Regions from separate parts of the Gilliamella sp. B14448G11 genome, predicted to be linked through region 2. Evidence: riboswitches for the same ligand, from Rfam matches in the RefSeq annotation. Region 2 holds a riboswitch; the other holds the start of a gene.
What was found. Region 2 has a riboswitch for thiamine pyrophosphate ahead of thiM (hydroxyethylthiazole kinase). Riboswitches for the same ligand answer to the same signal wherever they lie in the genome.
Positions count from the first base shown of each region.

Region 1: another riboswitch for thiamine pyrophosphate. It lies ahead of thiB (thiamine ABC transporter substrate binding subunit); the one in region 2 lies ahead of thiM (hydroxyethylthiazole kinase).

Region 1 is NZ_JACFPX010000030.1:1,171-10,816, forward strand. It holds gene H3S88_RS12885 (DUF6708 domain-containing protein) at 45-875, shown strand; gene H3S88_RS12890 (DUF6708 domain-containing protein) at 914-1,726, shown strand; TPP riboswitch at 2,064-2,171, shown strand; gene thiB (thiamine ABC transporter substrate binding subunit) at 2,212-3,219, shown strand; gene thiP (thiamine/thiamine pyrophosphate ABC transporter permease) at 3,253-4,821, shown strand; gene thiQ (thiamine ABC transporter ATP-binding protein ThiQ) at 4,808-5,518, shown strand; gene cptA (phosphoethanolamine transferase CptA) at 5,653-7,365, shown strand; gene dinB (DNA polymerase IV) at 7,451-8,506, shown strand; gene H3S88_RS12920 (6-phospho-beta-glucosidase) at 8,581-9,646, opposite strand, start outside.
Region 2 is NZ_JACFPX010000004.1:180,214-189,859, forward strand. It holds gene gutQ (arabinose-5-phosphate isomerase GutQ) at 1-230, shown strand, start outside; gene aroK (shikimate kinase AroK) at 417-938, shown strand; gene H3S88_RS04690 (SPOR domain-containing protein) at 1,006-1,773, shown strand; gene H3S88_RS04695 (Dam family site-specific DNA-(adenine-N6)-methyltransferase) at 1,826-2,647, shown strand; gene rpe (ribulose-phosphate 3-epimerase) at 2,687-3,364, shown strand; gene H3S88_RS04705 (phosphoglycolate phosphatase) at 3,357-4,052, shown strand; gene trpS (tryptophan--tRNA ligase) at 4,091-5,086, shown strand; gene trkA (Trk system potassium transporter TrkA) at 5,254-6,615, shown strand; TPP riboswitch at 6,652-6,754, shown strand; gene thiM (hydroxyethylthiazole kinase) at 6,813-7,601, shown strand; gene thiE (thiamine phosphate synthase) at 7,611-8,258, shown strand; gene thiD (bifunctional hydroxymethylpyrimidine kinase/phosphomethylpyrimidine kinase) at 8,270-9,064, shown strand; gene H3S88_RS04735 (STY0301 family protein) at 9,394-9,646, opposite strand, start outside.

The sequences.
Region 1 (9,646 bases), on a different contig from region 2:
AACGAACTTAAATAGAACCCAAAGGAATAAGGAATAAAACAGTAATGCCGTCAAAATACCGTCCCCAGATCTTAGGTTGGTTTGGCGACCTAGATAAAGGTCCTTATAGCCTACCACTGCATGATGATCGCTTAATTTATGCGAATAATAACTATTGTGCCTTTATTCGCAAAGAACATAATGATCAAATTTTTTATTCGTGTCTGTATATTGTTGGTTTTATATTTGGAACTGGTGCTGTTGTTAGCTTTATTTGTTTATTGGCTCTTGTATATGATGATCCTACAATTGAGTCTTTTACTCTAATGGTTATTATAGTTGGATTTACTGTAAGTTGTTTCGGCATGTATGTTTTAATTCCTGAGTTATATCAAAATCTATTTTCACGCCTTGGTAGTCTCATAATATTTAATCGTAAGACGGGTAAAGTGTATGTTAATGAAAGTTACTTTTTTAACTTTAAAGTACTACGGCACCCAAAAGTATTTTTACAACCGAAAAAGCGCCGCATACAAGAGTATGATTGGAATGATATGCATGGCGTAATTATCCATAATTTTTCACGTAATGCTTTATCCTCAACGGTATTAATGGTATGTGAACCCGGCACACATCAGGTTATTGACCATGTTATGTTAGATCCGGCTCAACCCGGAGCAGGTAGTTTTCATGTTTGGTGTTGGATTAACAGTTTTATGGTGAATTATGAATCAGCCGATATAGATGACGGCGAATACAAAACAGATGAAGAGGCAAAATTCAAACAGGATATGATAGAAGGTGAAGGGTGGTCAGAATGGATGGTCGAAGCCTTTAATGCCACATCACTTGAAGAGTTAGCTGCAATTAAACAAAAATATAATATCAAGCCATAATAACGAACTTAAATAGAACGTAAAGGAATAAAACAGTAATGCCGTCAAAATACCGCCCCCAGATCTTTGGTTGGTTTGGAGACCTAGATAAAGGTCCTCATAGCCTACCACTGCATGATGATCGCTTAATTTATGCCAATGATAACTATTGTGCTTTTATTCGCCAGGAACATAATGATCAGATTTTTTATACATGTCTCTATTTTGTTGCGATTATTTTGTTGAGTATACTAATTGTAGGTATGGTTATTTTTATTTTTGGATTTGATCACAAACTGTCACTAATTGGAATAATTGGTTTTATTACTTGTTGTGGTTCTTTAAATTATGCAATTCCTGAATTCTATCAAAATGCATTTTCCCGTCTAGGTAATCCCATAATGTTTAATCGTAAGACGGGTAAAGTGTATGTTAATGAAAGTTACTTTTTTAACTTTAAAATATTACGGCACCCAAAAGTATTTTTACAACCGAAAAAACGCCGCATAAAAGAGTATGATTGGAATGATATGCATGGCGTAATTATCCATAATTTTTCACGTAATGCTTTAACCTCAACGGTGTTAATGGTTTGTGAGCCAGGCACACATCAGGTTATTGACCATGTTATGTTAGATCCTGCACGACCAGCAACAGGTAGAATGTTTGTCTGGGGTTGGATTAACAGTTTTATGGTGAATTATGAATCAGCTGATATAGATGACGGCGAATACAAGACAGATGAAGAGGCAAAATTCAAACAGGATATGATAGAGGGTGAAGGTTGGCCAGAATGGATGGTGGAAGCTTTTAATGCCACATCACTTGAAGAGTTAGCTGCAATTAAGCAAAAATATAATATCAAACCATAATAACGAACTTAAATAACTTGAATGGATAATGATGATTGAATATAAGAACAGTAATAAAAAGTCATTTTATTCGCATAAATTCTATTAGAAATTTAATAATAAAATAGATGAAACGGTATAGACTCCTGAATATTTTTTACAAAAATCACTATTTTTATTTTAAGCATAACTGTTTTTTATACCTAGATGAGGAGCAACTGGTTACTAATGTTTGATATGATTTAAATTTAACTAAAAATAATGGATTTTCTGATGATTTTTTACCAGAAAATGATATCTTAAAAATAACTTACCACTTTCTTTATTTACAATTTTCCAACTAACTACTAAACTAATATCGTTCTCAACGGGGTGCCTTATGGGCTGAGAGTGTTAGGTTTACTAATGCAACTCGTCGAACCTGAACTGGGTCATGCCAGCGGAGGGATTTGAGTTATCGTGTCTGCTCAAACCTTTTGTCTTTTATACGCTTTTTTGGAGGCAAAATGTTTTGTAATAAATTCTTACTGTCATTTTTATTTTCTGTATTCTTTGTAGCAACTTCTGCCAATGCTAAAATTCATGAAAAACCTATTTTAACTGTTTATAGTTATAGCTCTTTTATTTCCGAGTGGGGACCAGGTGAAGCAATTAAACAGGGCTTTGAAGCACAATGTAATTGCCAACTCGATATTGTAACGCTAGGCGATGGTGTGTCGATTTTAAATCGTCTTCGCCTTGAGGGTAATAAAACCAATGCTGATGTTATTTTAGGTTTAGACAATAATCTTTTAGGACAAGCTAAACAGGCTAATATCATGGCACCTCATCAAATAGCCAAACCTAACAATCTTAATACTGATTGGTGGGATGAGGATTTTATGCCGTATGATTTCGGTTATTTTGCTTTTATCTATAATAAAGAAAAAATAAAGAATCCTCCTCACTCATTACATGAGTTAGTTGACAATAAAGCCAATTGGAAAATTATTTATCAAGATCCTAGAACCAGTACTCCCGGATTAGGATTGCTATTTTGGGTAAAAAATATTTACGGTAAGGATGCGGTATCTGCATGGCAAAAAATTGCTAAAAATACTGTTACAGTTACTAAAGGGTGGAGTGAAGCATACGGTATGTTCTTAAAAGGTGAAGCTGATTTGGTGCTGAGTTATAGCACATCGCCAATTGCACATATAATTAATGATCAAGATTATCGTTATAATGCCGCTATTTTTGATGAGGGGCATTATCGTCAAGTTGAAATAGCAGGTATCACCAAATATAGTCAACAACCACAATTAGCACGTCGCTTTTTACAATATCTATTAACACCCGAGGTACAACGGCAATTTGCTGAAAAAAATGTTATGTATCCTATTATAAATACGCCATTACCCCCTGCGTTTGATCAGATTAATAAAGTCAGTAAAGCGCTTGAATTTGATGCAGAGAACGTGGTTGATAATCAAAAAGCTTGGATACGAGAATGGCAATCAGCCATTAGTCAGTAATAAAAAAGATTGTTAATTTTATAATAAAAAGCAATGTTAAATTTTAAAACGTTACTGCCAGGTATCAGCGCTGCTAGTTTGATAATAGCAGTTTTAGGCACTGCATTGTTTGCGCTTTGCCATACAGCCATAAAGTCCGATAATTTAACGGTTTATATTGATAATTATTTATTGCACATTATTTGGATCACTTTCATGCAAGCGATGTTATCGACGTTTTTGTCAGTATTTTTGGCAGTTGCTATGGCTAAAGCGTTATCCATGATCGATTTTTGGGGAAAAAGCTTTCTAATACGGATAATGCCCGTTACCTTTATATTACCAACATTAGTTGTTGTAACTGGGCTATTATCTGTTTATGGTCAACAAGGTTTATTTGCTACGTGTTTTGCTTATTTAGGTTTATCTTTTTCAACTTCAATTTATGGACTGGTTGGGATTTTATTGGCTCATGTTTTTTTGAATTTTCCTTATGCGAGTGGTCTATTTTATCAAACATTAACGAGTGTTCCTGTTGAGCAAAAGCAACTGGCTGCTCAGCTTAATTTTTCTCATTTTACTTATTTTAAATTAGTAGAATGGCCATTATTGCGTCGGCAGCTTTTACCTATGTCAGGACTAATTTTTATGCTTTGCTTTACCAGCTTTGCTGTAGTGTTGTCATTAGGAGGTGGGCCAAAATATACCACTATTGAAGTTGCTATTTACCAATCGATTCGCGATTTTGATTTGATGCAAGCTGTTATGTTAGCAATCATACAGCTTATTTGTTGTATGAGTTTTGTTTGGGTACTACGAAGAAAAAATCACTATCGCGATCTTAGTGCGCAGTATATTCGCTACCAATATCGTTTACCCAACACTGTGACTATAGGTTTGGTTAGTGCTGTTATTGTGATTTTGGGCGCAATGTATATATTTTTGCCAATGATTACGTTATTGATTGAAGGTATTGGTTATTTTCAATGGTCGCAGTTAAATTGGGCTTTTCAGCAAGCGGTTATCTATTCGTTAATAATTGCCCTTGGTTCAGCTGTGGTGGCTATGTTACTTGCTTTATTAATACTTTGGACCAATAGCCGTCTTTTGATTGGCAATCAGCAACAATGGAGCAATCGTTTAATGTTAGTGGGGTCATTGATATTAACCATTCCAAGCATGGTACTTGCATCAGGATTGTTTATTTTGTTATTTCAGTATGCTGATAATGCCGTGTTTGTCTGTAGTTTAATGATGCTTTGCAATGCTCTAATGGCCTTACCTTTTATCTTAAAAAATCTTGAAGTGCCAATGTATGATGTCACATCACGATATTGGCAATTATGTCAATCATTAAACATTGCAGGTATTAGGCATTTTTATCTAATTGAATATAAATCATTAAAAAAACTTTTTACGTTGAGCTTGGCCTTTTCGGCATTATTGTCAATGGGGGATTTTGGTATTATTGCGTTGTTTGGCGGGCAAGCCGTTAGCACATTACCTTATTATTTGTATCAACAAATAGCGCATTATCATTATCAAGAGAGTGCCGTGACGGCCGCATTTTTGTTAATTTTATCTTTTAGTTTATTAATTGTGATGGATTATGATCGAACTTAATCAAATTAATTATCAATATGATGATTTTAAGATGCATTTTAATATGCAAATTGCTACCCAAGAAAAAGTAGTCATTGTTGGACCGAGTGGTGCGGGTAAAAGTACCTTATTAAGCTTGATCGCAGGATTTATTTTTCCAAGTTCCGGGCAAATCATCCTTAATAATCAAAATATGACGCAAACTTTACCGGGTAAGCGTCCAGTTTCGATGCTATTTCAAAATAATAACTTATTCGATCATTTAACCGTTGAGCAAAATATTGCTTTAGGCATTAAGCCGTCATTAAAACTAACGGGTTTTGAGAAGCAAAATATCGCGGATATGCTGGCTAAAGTTGGTTTATCGGGCTTTAATGAACGCTATCCCAATCAACTTTCAGGGGGACAGCGTCAACGAGTTGCTTTGGCACGCTGTTTAATTCAACATCGTCCTATTTTATTATTGGATGAACCATTTTCGGCATTAGACCAAGCTTTACGGTTTGAAATGCTAGCATTGGTTAATCATATCTGTGATGAATTTGATTTAACATTACTTATGGTTTCACATTATCTAGATGAGTCTTTAGATAACTTTTCACGTTGTTTAGTTGTTGATAATGGAAAGATCATATTTAATAATCCTCCTTATCAACTTAACGATCCCGAAAATAAGGTTATTGCTCAATTATTAGGTTTGCCAATAAATAAAAGCTAAAACGATTTTTTTCAATGCTTAAATAAAACGATTGTCTGCTAATTTATTTCTAAATATAAAATTGTTATCACTTAAGGTTTTATTAATGTAGGAGGGGTAATTTATACACTTCCATAACCTATGATATCAAATAAATTTTCATGACGAATATAAAAGATAACAAAAAGTTTAGCTGGTTAGCGCTTATTTTTACTATTTTATTTTTTACTTTTTTTTCAAGTGGTTTACAACTTTATATCTTCATTTCCGGGCATGCCAATGCGATAGGTTTACGTGATTCAATCATCTATAGTTTAATTTGGTTGATCCCAGTTTTAATATTTCCAAATCAGACTCGAAAAATTGCCACTGTCTATGGTTTGATTGTTGGTAGCTTATCACTGATTTCAATAAGTTATTTTATAATTTATCGTCAGGAATTTTCTCAAAGTGTATTTTTTGTCATGGCTGAATCGAATTTGACTGAATCAAATGAGTTTATTCAACAATATTTCAGTTCGAAATTAATGGCCATAGTGATTATTTATTGTTTGATCGGTATTTATCTTTGGCGAAAAGTAAGACCTGTCTATGTTAAAAACACAACCAAATGGGTTACGTCATTATTAATTGCCATTTATGCCATTATGCCACTGGTTATTAGTGTTACAATCAAAAATTCCTCCTTGCAAAAAGCAACAACACATCTATTAGGTCGAATGGAAACTACTGTACCTTGGCAACTGATTAATAGTTATATCGCTTATCGCTCTCAACTTTCGAATATGGAAGAGATAATGCATCATTTGAATACTTTACCTCCCGTTGAAAATTTAAAAGATGCCAATGGTAATACTCCCAGAACACTAGTGTTAATTATTGGTGAATCAACTACACGTAATCGAATGAGTATTTATGGATATCCACGTAATACAACGCCACAAATCGAGCAATTTAAAAAGGATAATCCTGAATTTTTAGTGTTTAATGATGTTGTGTCATCAAGGCCTTATACCATAGAAGTTTTACAACAAGCCTTAACTTTTGCAGATGAACAACATCCTGACCTTTACCTTACTCAACCTTCGTTAATACATTTAATGAAACAGGCAGGGTATAAAACCTATTGGATAACAAATCAACAAACGATGACGAAACGAAATACTATGTTGACGATGTTTTCTAAACAAGCAGATGAACAGTTTTATATGAATAACGATCGTAATCAAAGTTCAAGGCAATATGATGAATCGGTCTTTGAACCATTTATGAAAGTGCTTGCTGAACCTGTAGAAAAGAAATTTATCATTATTCATTTGCTCGGTACACATATGAAATATGAGTTCCGTTATCCGGAAAATGGAGAATATGATCGATTTAAAGACAAAGCGAGTATTCCATTTAAAATTGATGATGAGAACGTGGATGAATATAACTCTTATGATAATGCAATAAGTTATAATGATTTTGTGACAACCACGTTATTTACTTTATTTAAAAACAGTCATGAAAATGGTTTTATGTTGTATTTTTCTGATCATGGTGAAGATGTCTACCAAACGGCTCCTCATGATATTTTAGGGCGTAATGAAAAGGCGCCAACCCGCACCATGTATACTATACCGTTTATGCTATGGCAATCACCGAGTTGGATCGCATCTCACCCTAATCACTATCAAGATTATGTGAATCGAAAATTTAGTACTCAGGATTTGATCCATACTTGGTCTGATTTAGCTGGACTGAGTTATAACTTATATGTACCAGAAAAAAGTTTGGTTAATCCTAATTATTATGAGGGAAAACGCTGGATTGGTGATCCTTATGATAAAAATGGCTTAATTGATTTTGATAAATTAACGAAGTAACTCTTTAGACTGTTTACACCAGCATTTAAGGTATGATATTGTATATTTATACAGTCATATTTTAAATGCAGTGAAACAGTTATTTATGCGAAAAATTATTCATGTTGATATGGATTGTTTTTATGCCGCAGTTGAAATGAGAGATAATCCCCGTTATCGTAATTTGCCGATAGCAGTAGGGGGCGATCCTCGCAAACGCGGTGTTGTTGCTACTGCAAATTATTTAGCTCGTCAATATGGCGTACATAGTGCGATGTCGATGTCACAAGCTCTAAAATTGTGCCCAAATCTTAAAGTCATTCCAAGTCGGCATGCTGTTTATAAAGAAGTTTCTAATCAAATTCATCAAATATTTAAGCGCTATACTAAAGCAATTGAAACCTTGTCATTGGATGAAGCTTATTTAGATGTGACCGATTGTAAGCTTTGTCATGGTTCAGCCACTTTAATTGCTCAAGATATTCGCCAAGCGATATATAAAGAACTTGAATTGACCGCATCCGCAGGCGTTGCCCCACTTAAATTTTTAGCTAAAATTGCTTCAGATATGAATAAACCTAATGGGCAATATGTAATTACACCCGATGCTGTTACAAGCTTTATCGCTCAATTACCACTTAAAAAAATTCCGGGTGTAGGTAAAGTGACCGAGAAAAAATTAGCTGAATTAGGGCTAATCACCTGTCAGGATGTCGTTAATTATGATGTGAGTAAATTACTTAATCAATTTGGTAAATTTGGGCGAGTCTTATATGAACGATGTCAAGGCATTGATGAACGTGAAGTTTGTAATGATAGGCAACGTAAATCTGTAGGGGTAGAGCGCACCTTAGTTAACGATATTCATACTTGGGATGAGTGTTTATTACAGTTTGAACCGTTATTTGAAGAGCTGAAAACTCGGTTAAGTAAAGTTCGTTCTGATTTGTCAATCGCTCGACAAGGTGTTAAGTTTAAATTTGATGATTTCCAACTTACTACCCAAGAACATGTTTGGTCTAAACTTGATAAACAGGATTTAATTGAACAAGCCTATAAAGTTTGGCAAGAACGTCGAAATGATCGTGGAGTGCGTTTGATTGGTTTTCATGTCACTTTAATCGATCCACAACTTGATAAACAGTTACTCTTCAATTTTTAATTATCTAGATTGATAAAAAAAGAGGATGTGTGCATTACCACATCACCCCCAAAACTTACGACTTCATACTAAATCTATTTTAAATTAGTACCATTACTGCTAATGACTTGTTTATACCAATCAAAAGAATCTTTTTTATAGCGTTTCATAGTACCGTTACCTTCATTATCACGATCAACGTAAATCACGCCATAACGTTTTTTCATTTCGCCAGTTGTAAATGAGACGACATCAATAATACCCCACGCGGTATATCCCATAACATCAACCCCATCATAATCGATAGCTTTTAACATTGCTTTGATGTGTGCACCAAGATATTCGATGCGTGGTTTATCATGAACTTTATTACCGTTTTCTAATTCATCTATCGCGCCAAAACCATTTTCCACAATAAACAGTGGTAACTGATAACGATCATATAAACGATTAAGAGTATAACGTAAGCCTTCTGGATCAATTGGCCAACCCCAATCGCTGCTTTTAATGTATGGATTCTCAACAGCATTAGGTAAAGCACCGTTGACAATATTATCACGATGATCATTTTTAGCATCAGCTTTAACAACGGTTGACATGTAATAACTAAAGCCAATGTAATCAACGGTACCTTGTTTTAAAATCGCTAAATCTTCATCGGTGATATCAAGCTTATAGCCTTCTCGTTCAAACTCTTTTAAAGCATAAGATGGATAATAACCACGAACATGCACATCAGGGAAGAAGAAGCGTTGATGCATAGCAATTTCAGATGCCATCATATCTTCTGGATTACAAGAATACGGATAAATCGGCACGTGAGAAATCATACAACCAATTTCAAAGTTAGGATTGATTTTTTTACCAGCAATTACCGCTTTGGCACTGGCTAATAGTTCGTAATGTGCCACTTGATAAAGTACTTCTTGTGGATTTTCGCCCGGTTGAACCTGCACACCTGAATTAGTCCAGAAAAAGATCGGATTACTGGTATCCATTTGGTTATTAATTTCGTTAAACGTCATCCAATACTTCACTTTGTTTTTATAACGTTCAAAACACGCTGTTGCAAAACGTTCAAAAAATTCAACTGTTTTACGGTTTCTAAAGCCACCGTAATGACGAGCAATGTGTAATGGCATCTCAAAATGGGATAAAGTA
Region 2 (9,646 bases):
TTACCGACGGGGACTTACGTCGGTTATTGCTCAAAAATGGTACATTGCAAGATAGCATTAGCGCTGTTATGACTAGCCCTGGCTTTCAAATACCTGAGAATTGGAAAGCGGTCGAAGCACTAAAATCATTTAATGATCATAATATTACTGCAGCACCTGTTGTTAATAGTGCTGGTGAATTAGTAGGCGCATTAAATATTCATGATTTACACCAAGCAGGAATAAGCTAAAAACTATTATAAATACTTATTGCAAAAAGGTACTATCTATTGAGATAATTACCGACCTAAATTTTTGTCGTTAGACGGAGATCCAAGAAAAGTTACACCGTTAACAATGTAAATGATTAAATAAATCATAGAACGTTAACGTTGTGTTGTATATTTTAACCAAAATTAATAGATGATGAAACTACAATGGCAGAAAAGCGAAATATCTTTCTAATTGGCCCAATGGGGGCAGGAAAAAGCACAATTGGCCGACAGATTGCACAACAGCTAGGCATGGAATTTTTTGATTCAGACCAAGAGATTGAAAAACGTACAGGCGCTGATATTGCATGGATTTTTGATTTAGAGGGTGAAGACGGATTCCGAGCCAGAGAAGAAAAAGTCATTAATGAATTGACTGAAAAACAAGGTGTAGTACTTGCTACTGGTGGTGGTTCAGTGCTATCGAAAGAGACGCGCAATCGATTATCGGCTCGTGGCATTGTTGTTTATCTTGAAACAACCATTGAGAAACAAATGGCTAGAACTCAAAAAGATAAACGTCGCCCACTTTTACAAGGTAGCAATACTCCAAGAGAACTTTATGAAGAACTTGCTGGAGAGCGCGAACCTCTTTATGAAGAAATTGCGGATATTACAATCAAAACTGATGAACAAAGTGCTAAAGGTGTTGCAAGTTATATTATTGAGAAAATAGAGCAAATTTAAGTCACTTATTTTAGAAATAATGGTGCTTTGTGAGGCTATAAATCTTTTGATAGGTTAAGGAGTCAATATGCGTGTAGATAAAGACGATCGTTATATATCAGAACAACCTAACAAGGATTCAATGCTCCCATTAAAATGGCCAGATTTTCTTCAAAATTATCCAAAGAAAAAACTTATTATTTGCGGTTTAATAATCCTAATTATTTTTTTATTACTTAGCTTGATTATTTTCCGACCTTCACAAACAAGCGAACCAACGCCATTAACGCCTCCTGTGGTTAACGGTGTTGCTTCAACAGATGAAACGGATACAACTAATGCTATTCACAATGGGCAAAGCAATGTTACAGATAATGGTAAGACACCTGATAATGCTTTAGCGAATTCAGAAAGATCAACTCCATCTAAACCTGATGTGCCAAAACCATCTGAAAATAGCAGTAATAGTATAAATTCAACTGATAATCCAAATGTGGCGTCAAATGCCAATCGTAATGGCGAAAAAAAACCAACTAAAAATACAGCTAATCTAAACGATGACAACAATAGTTTAGCTAAAAACTTTAGGATAAGAGATGATCATTATGTGATTCAAATTACTGCATCTAGGTCGGCTGAGGGCTTAAAAAAATTTGTTACACAAAATAAAATAACGGATTACCAGATTTATGAAACTCAATACAGCAATGGTAAATGGTTTATTTTAGTTAAAGGTAATTATTCATCACTTGATGAGGCTCGTAAAGCGATCAAATCACTACCCGCTGCTCTCCAAAAAGATAAACCATGGGTTAAATCTGGAGCAGAAGTAAATAAAGAAAAAATAGTAAATTAATAAAGGATATCGTCCATTTATCCTACTAGCAACGAAAAAATAGGAGCAACCGTTGAAGAAGCAACGAGCCTTTTTAAAATGGGCCGGAGGAAAGTATGCGCTTGTAGACACAATTAAGCAATATCTACCAGAAGGGGAGCAATTAATTGAACCTTTTGTAGGCGCAGGTTCTGTTTTTTTAAATACCGATTACAAAAGTTATATTTTAGCTGATATCAATCATGATTTAATTGCACTATTCAAACTACTAAAAACAAACCCTGATCAATTTATTAATGATCTTAGACCATTATTTAATGAGCAAAATAATCAATCTGAGGCATTTTACCAACTCCGAGATGTTTTTAATGGTAGCAACGATCAGTATTTAAGATCGTTACTCTTTGTCTATTTTAATCGACATGGTTATAACGGTTTATGTCGTTATAATACTAACGGAAAATTTAATGTACCTTTTGGTCGATATAAAACAGTCTATTTTCCTGAAAAAGAACTCTACTTTTTTGCTGAAAAAGCACAAAAAGCTGAGTTTATTTGTGCGCCCTATCACGAAGTGATGCAAAAGGCTGGACAAAATTCGGTGATATATTGTGATCCACCTTATATTCCACCTAATAAATCAGGGGGATTTACATCTTATTATTCCAATATATTTGGCTTTGAAGAGCATGAAAATTTGTCAAAATTAGCGGAAACAGTGGCATACAAAAAAAATATACCCGTACTGGTGTCTAACCATTATACTGATTACACCATGACGCTATATAATAAAGCGAGTCATCTTTATCGAGCAGAAATGCGTCGTTCAATCAGTTGTGCTGGTGGAAGTAGAAAAAAGATTGATGAAATTTTAGCTTTATATAAAAAGTCATGAGTAGACTCATATGTAAAGTTGATTATTTAGAGGTAGGTTATGAAAGAATTTATTATAGCACCATCCATACTATCCGCTGATTTTGCTCGTCTTGGTGAAGATACTCAAAAAGTACTTGATGCTGGTGCCGATGTTATCCATTTTGATGTAATGGATAATCATTTTGTACCCAATCTAACTATGGGTTCAATGTTTTGCAAAGCGTTACGTAACTATGGGATCACTGCACCCATTGATGTGCATTTAATGGTTTCACCGGTTGAAGAATTAATTACATCTTTCGCTAAAGCGGGTGCTACTAATATTTCTATTCATCCCGAGGCGACCATCCATTTGGATCGCTCAATACAATTAATCAAAGATCATGGTTGCAGTGCTGGTATTGTGCTTAATCCAGCTACCCCTTTAGATTACTTAGATTATATTATTGATAAAATTGATATTATTTTATTAATGAGCGTTAACCCTGGTTTTGGTGGACAGTCTTTCATTCCATCTACCTTAAAAAAATTACAACAAACCAGAAAACGCATTATTGAATCAGGACGAGATATTCGTTTAGAAGTCGATGGTGGCGTAAAAGTTGACAACATTGCCGAAATTGCCAAAGCTGGGGCCGATATGTTTGTTGCGGGCTCAGCTATTTTTGGTGAACCCGATTACAAAGCAGTAATTGACGCTATGCGCCAACAGTTAGCAGGAGTAACACATGCATAAATTACAAGATATTCAAGCAATCGCCTTTGATTTAGATGGTACACTCGTTGATAGTGTGCCAGGACTTGCACTTGCTGCACAAAACATGCTTGCAGATTTAAAACTACCCACAATAACAAACGAACAAGTAAAAAACTTTGTTGGCAATGGCATTGATGTAATGTTAGAGCGCATTTTTAAAGCGATCAATGTTGTTCCATCAACTGAACAACTTGCCCAAGCTAAAACCCTGTTTAATCAACATTATGACAAAGTGATGGATGCTGAAACTAAGCTGTTTCCGCATGTGAAAGAAACCTTAAAAACGCTGCATGAGAATCAATATCCACTGGCACTGGTAACCAATAAGCCCGCTCAATTTTTGCCTGCCCTATTATCGTCGCTTGGCATAAAAGAGTACTTTTCCCTAGTGCTTGGTGGTGGTGATGTTATTAAATTAAAACCCCATCCTGCTCCGTTATACCAAGTCATGGCAACCTTTGGTTTATTTAGCGATCAATTATTGTTTGTAGGCGATTCTAAAAACGATATTACTGCCGCACAAAATGCCAAATGCCCGACGGTTGCACTAACTTATGGGTATAACTATGGCATCTCGATTGCAACGAGCAATCCCGATTTTTTATTGGATGATTTTAAAGATATATTAACCTTATTACCTCAGCCTAAAGCTGAAGCTAAGAAATAATAAGCAAAGATAAAAAATAACTAGATTAGGAATAAATTATGAGTAAACCGATTGTATTTAGTGGCGCTCAGCCATCAGGCGAACTAACACTTGGCAACTATTTAGGGGCTTTAAAAAACTGGGTAGCGTTGCAAAACGAATATGATTGCGTTTATTGTATCGTCAATCAGCACGCAATTACTGTACGTCAAGACCCACAAAAATTGCGTAAAGCGACCCTTGATACATTAGCCTTATATTTAGCATGTGGCATCGATCCGAAACAAAGCACTATTTTTGTACAATCTCATGTACCCGCTCATGCTGAACTGGGTTGGGCATTAAACTGTTACACCTATTTTGGTGAACTCAGTCGAATGACGCAGTTTAAGGACAAATCAGCTCGCCATGCCGAAAACATCAATGCGGGTCTATTTGATTATCCAGTTTTGATGGCTGCCGATATTTTATTATACCAAGCCAATTTAGTACCTGTTGGTGACGATCAAAAGCAACACCTTGAATTATCGCGTGATATTGCTATGCGTTTTAATGCGCTTTATGGCGATATCTTTACTGTGCCAGAGCCTTTTATTGCTAAAGTTGGTGCACGGGTCATGTCATTACAAGATCCAACCAAAAAAATGTCTAAATCAGATGAAAACCGCAATAATGTGATTGGATTACTTGAAAATCCTAAAGACGTTGAGAAGAAAATCAAACGAGCAATGACCGATTCTGACGAACCACCAGTCGTACGTTACGATTTAAAAAATAAAGCTGGTGTATCTAACTTACTTGATATCTTAACAGGTATTACAGGTAAACCTATTGCTGAACTTGAAAAAGAGTTTGAAGGCAAAATGTACGGACACCTTAAAACTGAAGTGGCAGCTCAAGTGATTGATATGTTAACAGCGTTACAAACTAAATATCACCAATATCGTGATGATGAAAATTACTTACATTCAATCATGCAAGAAGGTGCAGAAAAAGCACGTTCAAAAGCCGAACCAACCTTGAAAAAGGTTTATGACGCAATTGGTTTTGTATAAACAATTTTAATAAACTGTTTTAAACAAAATAAACCATTAACTGCTAAACCACAAATTGATAGTTATAACTTAAAATCGCTAACTATCACAAAAAAATAGTATAGATTGGCTTTAATCAACGAAGTTAGTGAATAACGATTAAAGCCATCTAAATATATGGGTTAGTTATGAAGATTATTATTCTTGGTGCTGGACAAACAGGCAGTGCTTTAGCTGAATACCTTGTTACCGAAAAACAAAACGATGTAACGGTGGTCGATGAAGATCATGATAAATTGCAATCTTTACAAGAGCGTTTTGATTTACAGGTTATTTGTGGCAAATCATCTTATCCACAAGTATTAGAAAGTGCGGGTGCTGAATCGGCTGATATGCTGGTTGCCGTCACTAATTCGGACGAAGTGAATATGATGGCCTGTCAAATAGGTCACGTTATGTTCAATATTCCGCAAAAAGTCGCACGTATTCGTGCACCAGAATATAACGACGAAAAATATCCATTTTTCAATAAAGATTGCATTAATATCGACCATATTATTGCTCCAGAAAATCTAATTACTAATCACGTAAGTCAGTTAGTACAATATCCAGGCTCGTTACAGTTTGCCTCTTTTTACGATAACCGTGTATGTTTGGTTGCGGTGACGGCCTACTATGGTGGAGCCTTAGTCGGAAGCGAATTGTCTGAACTGAAAGAACATTTACCCCATGTTGAAGCCAGAGTGGTTGCAATATATCGAAAAAATCGCTTTATTCGCCCATTAGGCTCTACACTCATTGAAGCGGGTGATATGGTTTATTTCATCACCCCACCTAGCAATATCAAAGCAGTAACAAGTGAATTACAGCGGCTGGAAAAACCTTATAAACGCATCATAATTAGTGGTGGTGGTGGCATCGCGATTGCTTTAGCTAAACGTTTAGAGAATGACTATCAAGTTAAATTAATTGAACGTAACGCTGAACGTGCCGAATTAATTGCCGAACAACTGGTTAATACCACTGTTTTACATGGTGAATCGTCAGATCAAGAGCTGCTATCACAAGAACAAGTTGAACTCACAGATCTGTTTATTGCTGTAACAAGTGACGATGAATCTAACATTATGTCATCCATGTTAGCTAAAAGAATGGGCGCTAAAAAAGTGATTGTTTTAATCCAAAAGCAAGCCTACCTTGAACTGATTAATGATAGCGTTATAGATATTGCTATTTCACCACAACATGCCACTATTTCAGAGCTATTAAGCCATGTAAGACAATCGGCGGTTGTTAAAGTGGTCTCTTTAAGACAGGGCGAATCTGAAATTGTCGAGGTGATTGCACATGGAGATAAAGAGAGTTCCAAACTGGTGGGTAAAAATATCAACGGTTTAAAATTACCTTCTGGTGCTACCATTGGTGCGGTAGTGCGTGGTGAAGATGTAATTATCGTTAATACGGATTTAACCATCGAAACGAACGATCATCTCATCATCTTCTTACCTGACCGACGTGACATAACCGATATAGAAAAATTATTACAATAACTTGTGTTAAATTATTAGTCAGTCCATAATAAAAGCTCTTTTGACTCAGGGTGTTTTTTGTTACCCACAAAAAACTGAGATTTTACCCGTTGAACCTGATCTGGATTATACCAGCGTAGGGAAGTCTAAGCCTTAAAAGTCCTCAATTGGCACACTCTTCCCTAAGCTAACTTTATAACTTGTTGTAAGGAAAGAATATGTCTGCCACTCAAGCCCTGCAAATAACCCAAGCAAGATCTTTTATCGATCATGTAAAACAACAACATCCATTAGTACACTGTATTACTAATGATGTGGTTCAAAATTTTACAGCGAATGTATTATTAGCAATTGGCGCATCACCAGCCATGGTCATTGCTAAGCAAGAAGTTGCCTCATTTGTGCAAATTGCCAATAGTTTACTAATCAATGTTGGCACCCTTGATAGCAATAGTGCAGAAAGCATGTTATTAGCAGCTGCCAGTGCTCAAAAAAATCACATACCATGGGTACTCGATCCGGTCGCAGTCGGACCAGCACTTGCTTATCGTACCGATATAGTCCATCAATTAATTGGTTATAAACCTACCGTTATTCGTGGTAATGCTTCAGAAATATTAGCTTTAAATGGTGATAACTCATCTGCCAAAGGTCCCGACGGCCAAGATTCTACTGAATCGGCCTTAAATGCAGCTAAACAGCTTGCCCAAAAACATCAAACCATCGTTAGCATTACCGGAGATATTGATTATATTACTGACGGTAAACAGACTTACAGCATCACAGGCGGGGATATAGCATTAACTAAAATTACTGGTACTGGTTGCTCATTATCAGCCATGGTTGCAGCTTTTATTGCTGGCTCATCTAATACCTTACTTGCTACAGCATCAGCCTGTTTTATGATGAAAAAAGCTGGAGAGCTTGCCAACAAACAACAAGGGTTAGGCACTTACGCAGTATCGCTGATCGATCAGCTTTCACTATTTAACCCATCACAAATATAAGGAAATCAGATGAATAAACTTCTCGACTTAAGTCTCTATTTAGTCCTAGATCCAATTTTATGTGGTGGTATTACTGGCATGGTAGAGACCACAAAAATCGCTGTTGCTAATGGGGTAACCGCCGTTCAATTAAGATCAGAACATGAATTTTCTGGTAAAAATTGGTATTACGCAGCAGAAGCGTTAAAAGAAGTGTTAAGCGATACCCGTGTTCCTTTACTTATTAACGATCATGTTGATATAGCCCTAGCAATTGATGCCGATGGTGTCCATATTGGGCAAAGCGATTTACCAGTCGATGTCACACGTAAATTAATTGGCAATGACAAATGGTTAGGATTTTCGGTTGCTAATCGCCAACAACTTAATGAAGTCCCATGGCAACTTGTCGATTATATTGGGATTGGTCCAATTTATCCTACCAGCACTAAACAAGATGCCGCACCAGCAATGGGCATGCCACAATTAACTCAATTAGTTAAGCTAAAACAGCGCCCTGCTGTGGCAATAGGTGGCATTAATGCCAATAATGCTACCCCAATATTGCAAAGTGGTATTGAAGGCATTGCTGTCGTTTCGGCAATTTGTGGTCAAAAAGATATACAACAAGCCACATTATCGCTAATTGAAAAAATCCAACAAGCTCAAAAAAAATAAGGGGTAATATTATGACAACCGTTGCTTTAACCATTGCCGGTTCTGATCCAAGTGGTGGTGCAGGTATCCAAGCAGATTTAAAAGCCTTTTCAGCTCTCGGAGCCTATGGAATGTCAGTAATCACCGCCCTTACCGCACAAAGTACCCAAGGCGTTGATAGTGTATTGGCAATTGATCCTACATTTGTGGCTGAACAATTTAATACCCTATATCACGATATAAAAATTGATAGCGTGAAAATGGGAATGCTAATGAATAAAGAGATCATAACGACTGTTTATCATCTGCTGAACAATAACCCTATTGCTAACATTGTGCTTGATACGGTGATGATCGCTAAAGGGGGACATACGCTGTTAAAATCTGACTCTGTTAGTGCTATTCGTGAACTATTAATACCTTTATCAACGGTAATAACACCCAATCTTCCCGAAGCAGCAACGTTACTCGATTGTGAAGAAGCAAAAAACGAAGATCAAATGCAACAACAAGGTCATGAGTTATTGAAATTAGGTTGTAAAGCAGTTTTAATGAAAGGTGGGCATTTACCCAGTCCAGAGAGCCCGGATTATTTAATAACCCCAATGCAAACGATTAGAATGGTCTCACCGCGAATTCAAACTAAAAATACTCATGGTACGGGTTGCACATTATCGGCAGCAATTGCGACACTGCTGCCTAAACATGGTTTAGAAGATGCCATACAGCAAGCGAAAGACTATTTGCAAGGTGCAATTACTCATGCAGATGAGTTAAACATTGGTCAAGGAATTGGTCCAACGCACCATTTTTATCAGTGGTGGTAGATTAAATTTTTTAATAAATACTGAAACTGGTGTGTCGAAAAAAGAGTTAATATGATTTTTAAACATAACAACACACCAGCAGAACATAAATATCTAAAATTATCTTAATCCCAATTTCAATTAATCAATGGAATTGCTTTTTTATTACTCAAAGACCAATAACCATCAAAAACATAGGAATTAAAATCACAATTACATCTAACATGAATCACAAATACGCTATCTTTAAGAAGTAATCCTTAAAGATACGGGTCATGATTCAAAAGGTTTTGCTCTCTCTTTCCATGCAATCATAATTTTTGTATTGAAAGATTTGTACATCAAATAAACTAATGCAGATTCTTTGCTTCACTCACACTACAGTGGAGCGATCCTTGTTTTGTATCTTTATCTTCTGAATAGAGCGCCCAGCAACTCTTCATTGAAAGATCAATCTTTTTGGTGATTGCAACTCCGCTCGCATATTGACAAACAACATAATAAGGAGCGGTATCTTTGACATGATTTACTTCCCATACTAATTTTTGTTGTTTACCATCAATTGTGCCTCTTGCAGGTACCAACGAAGCTTTGTTAGCGGGT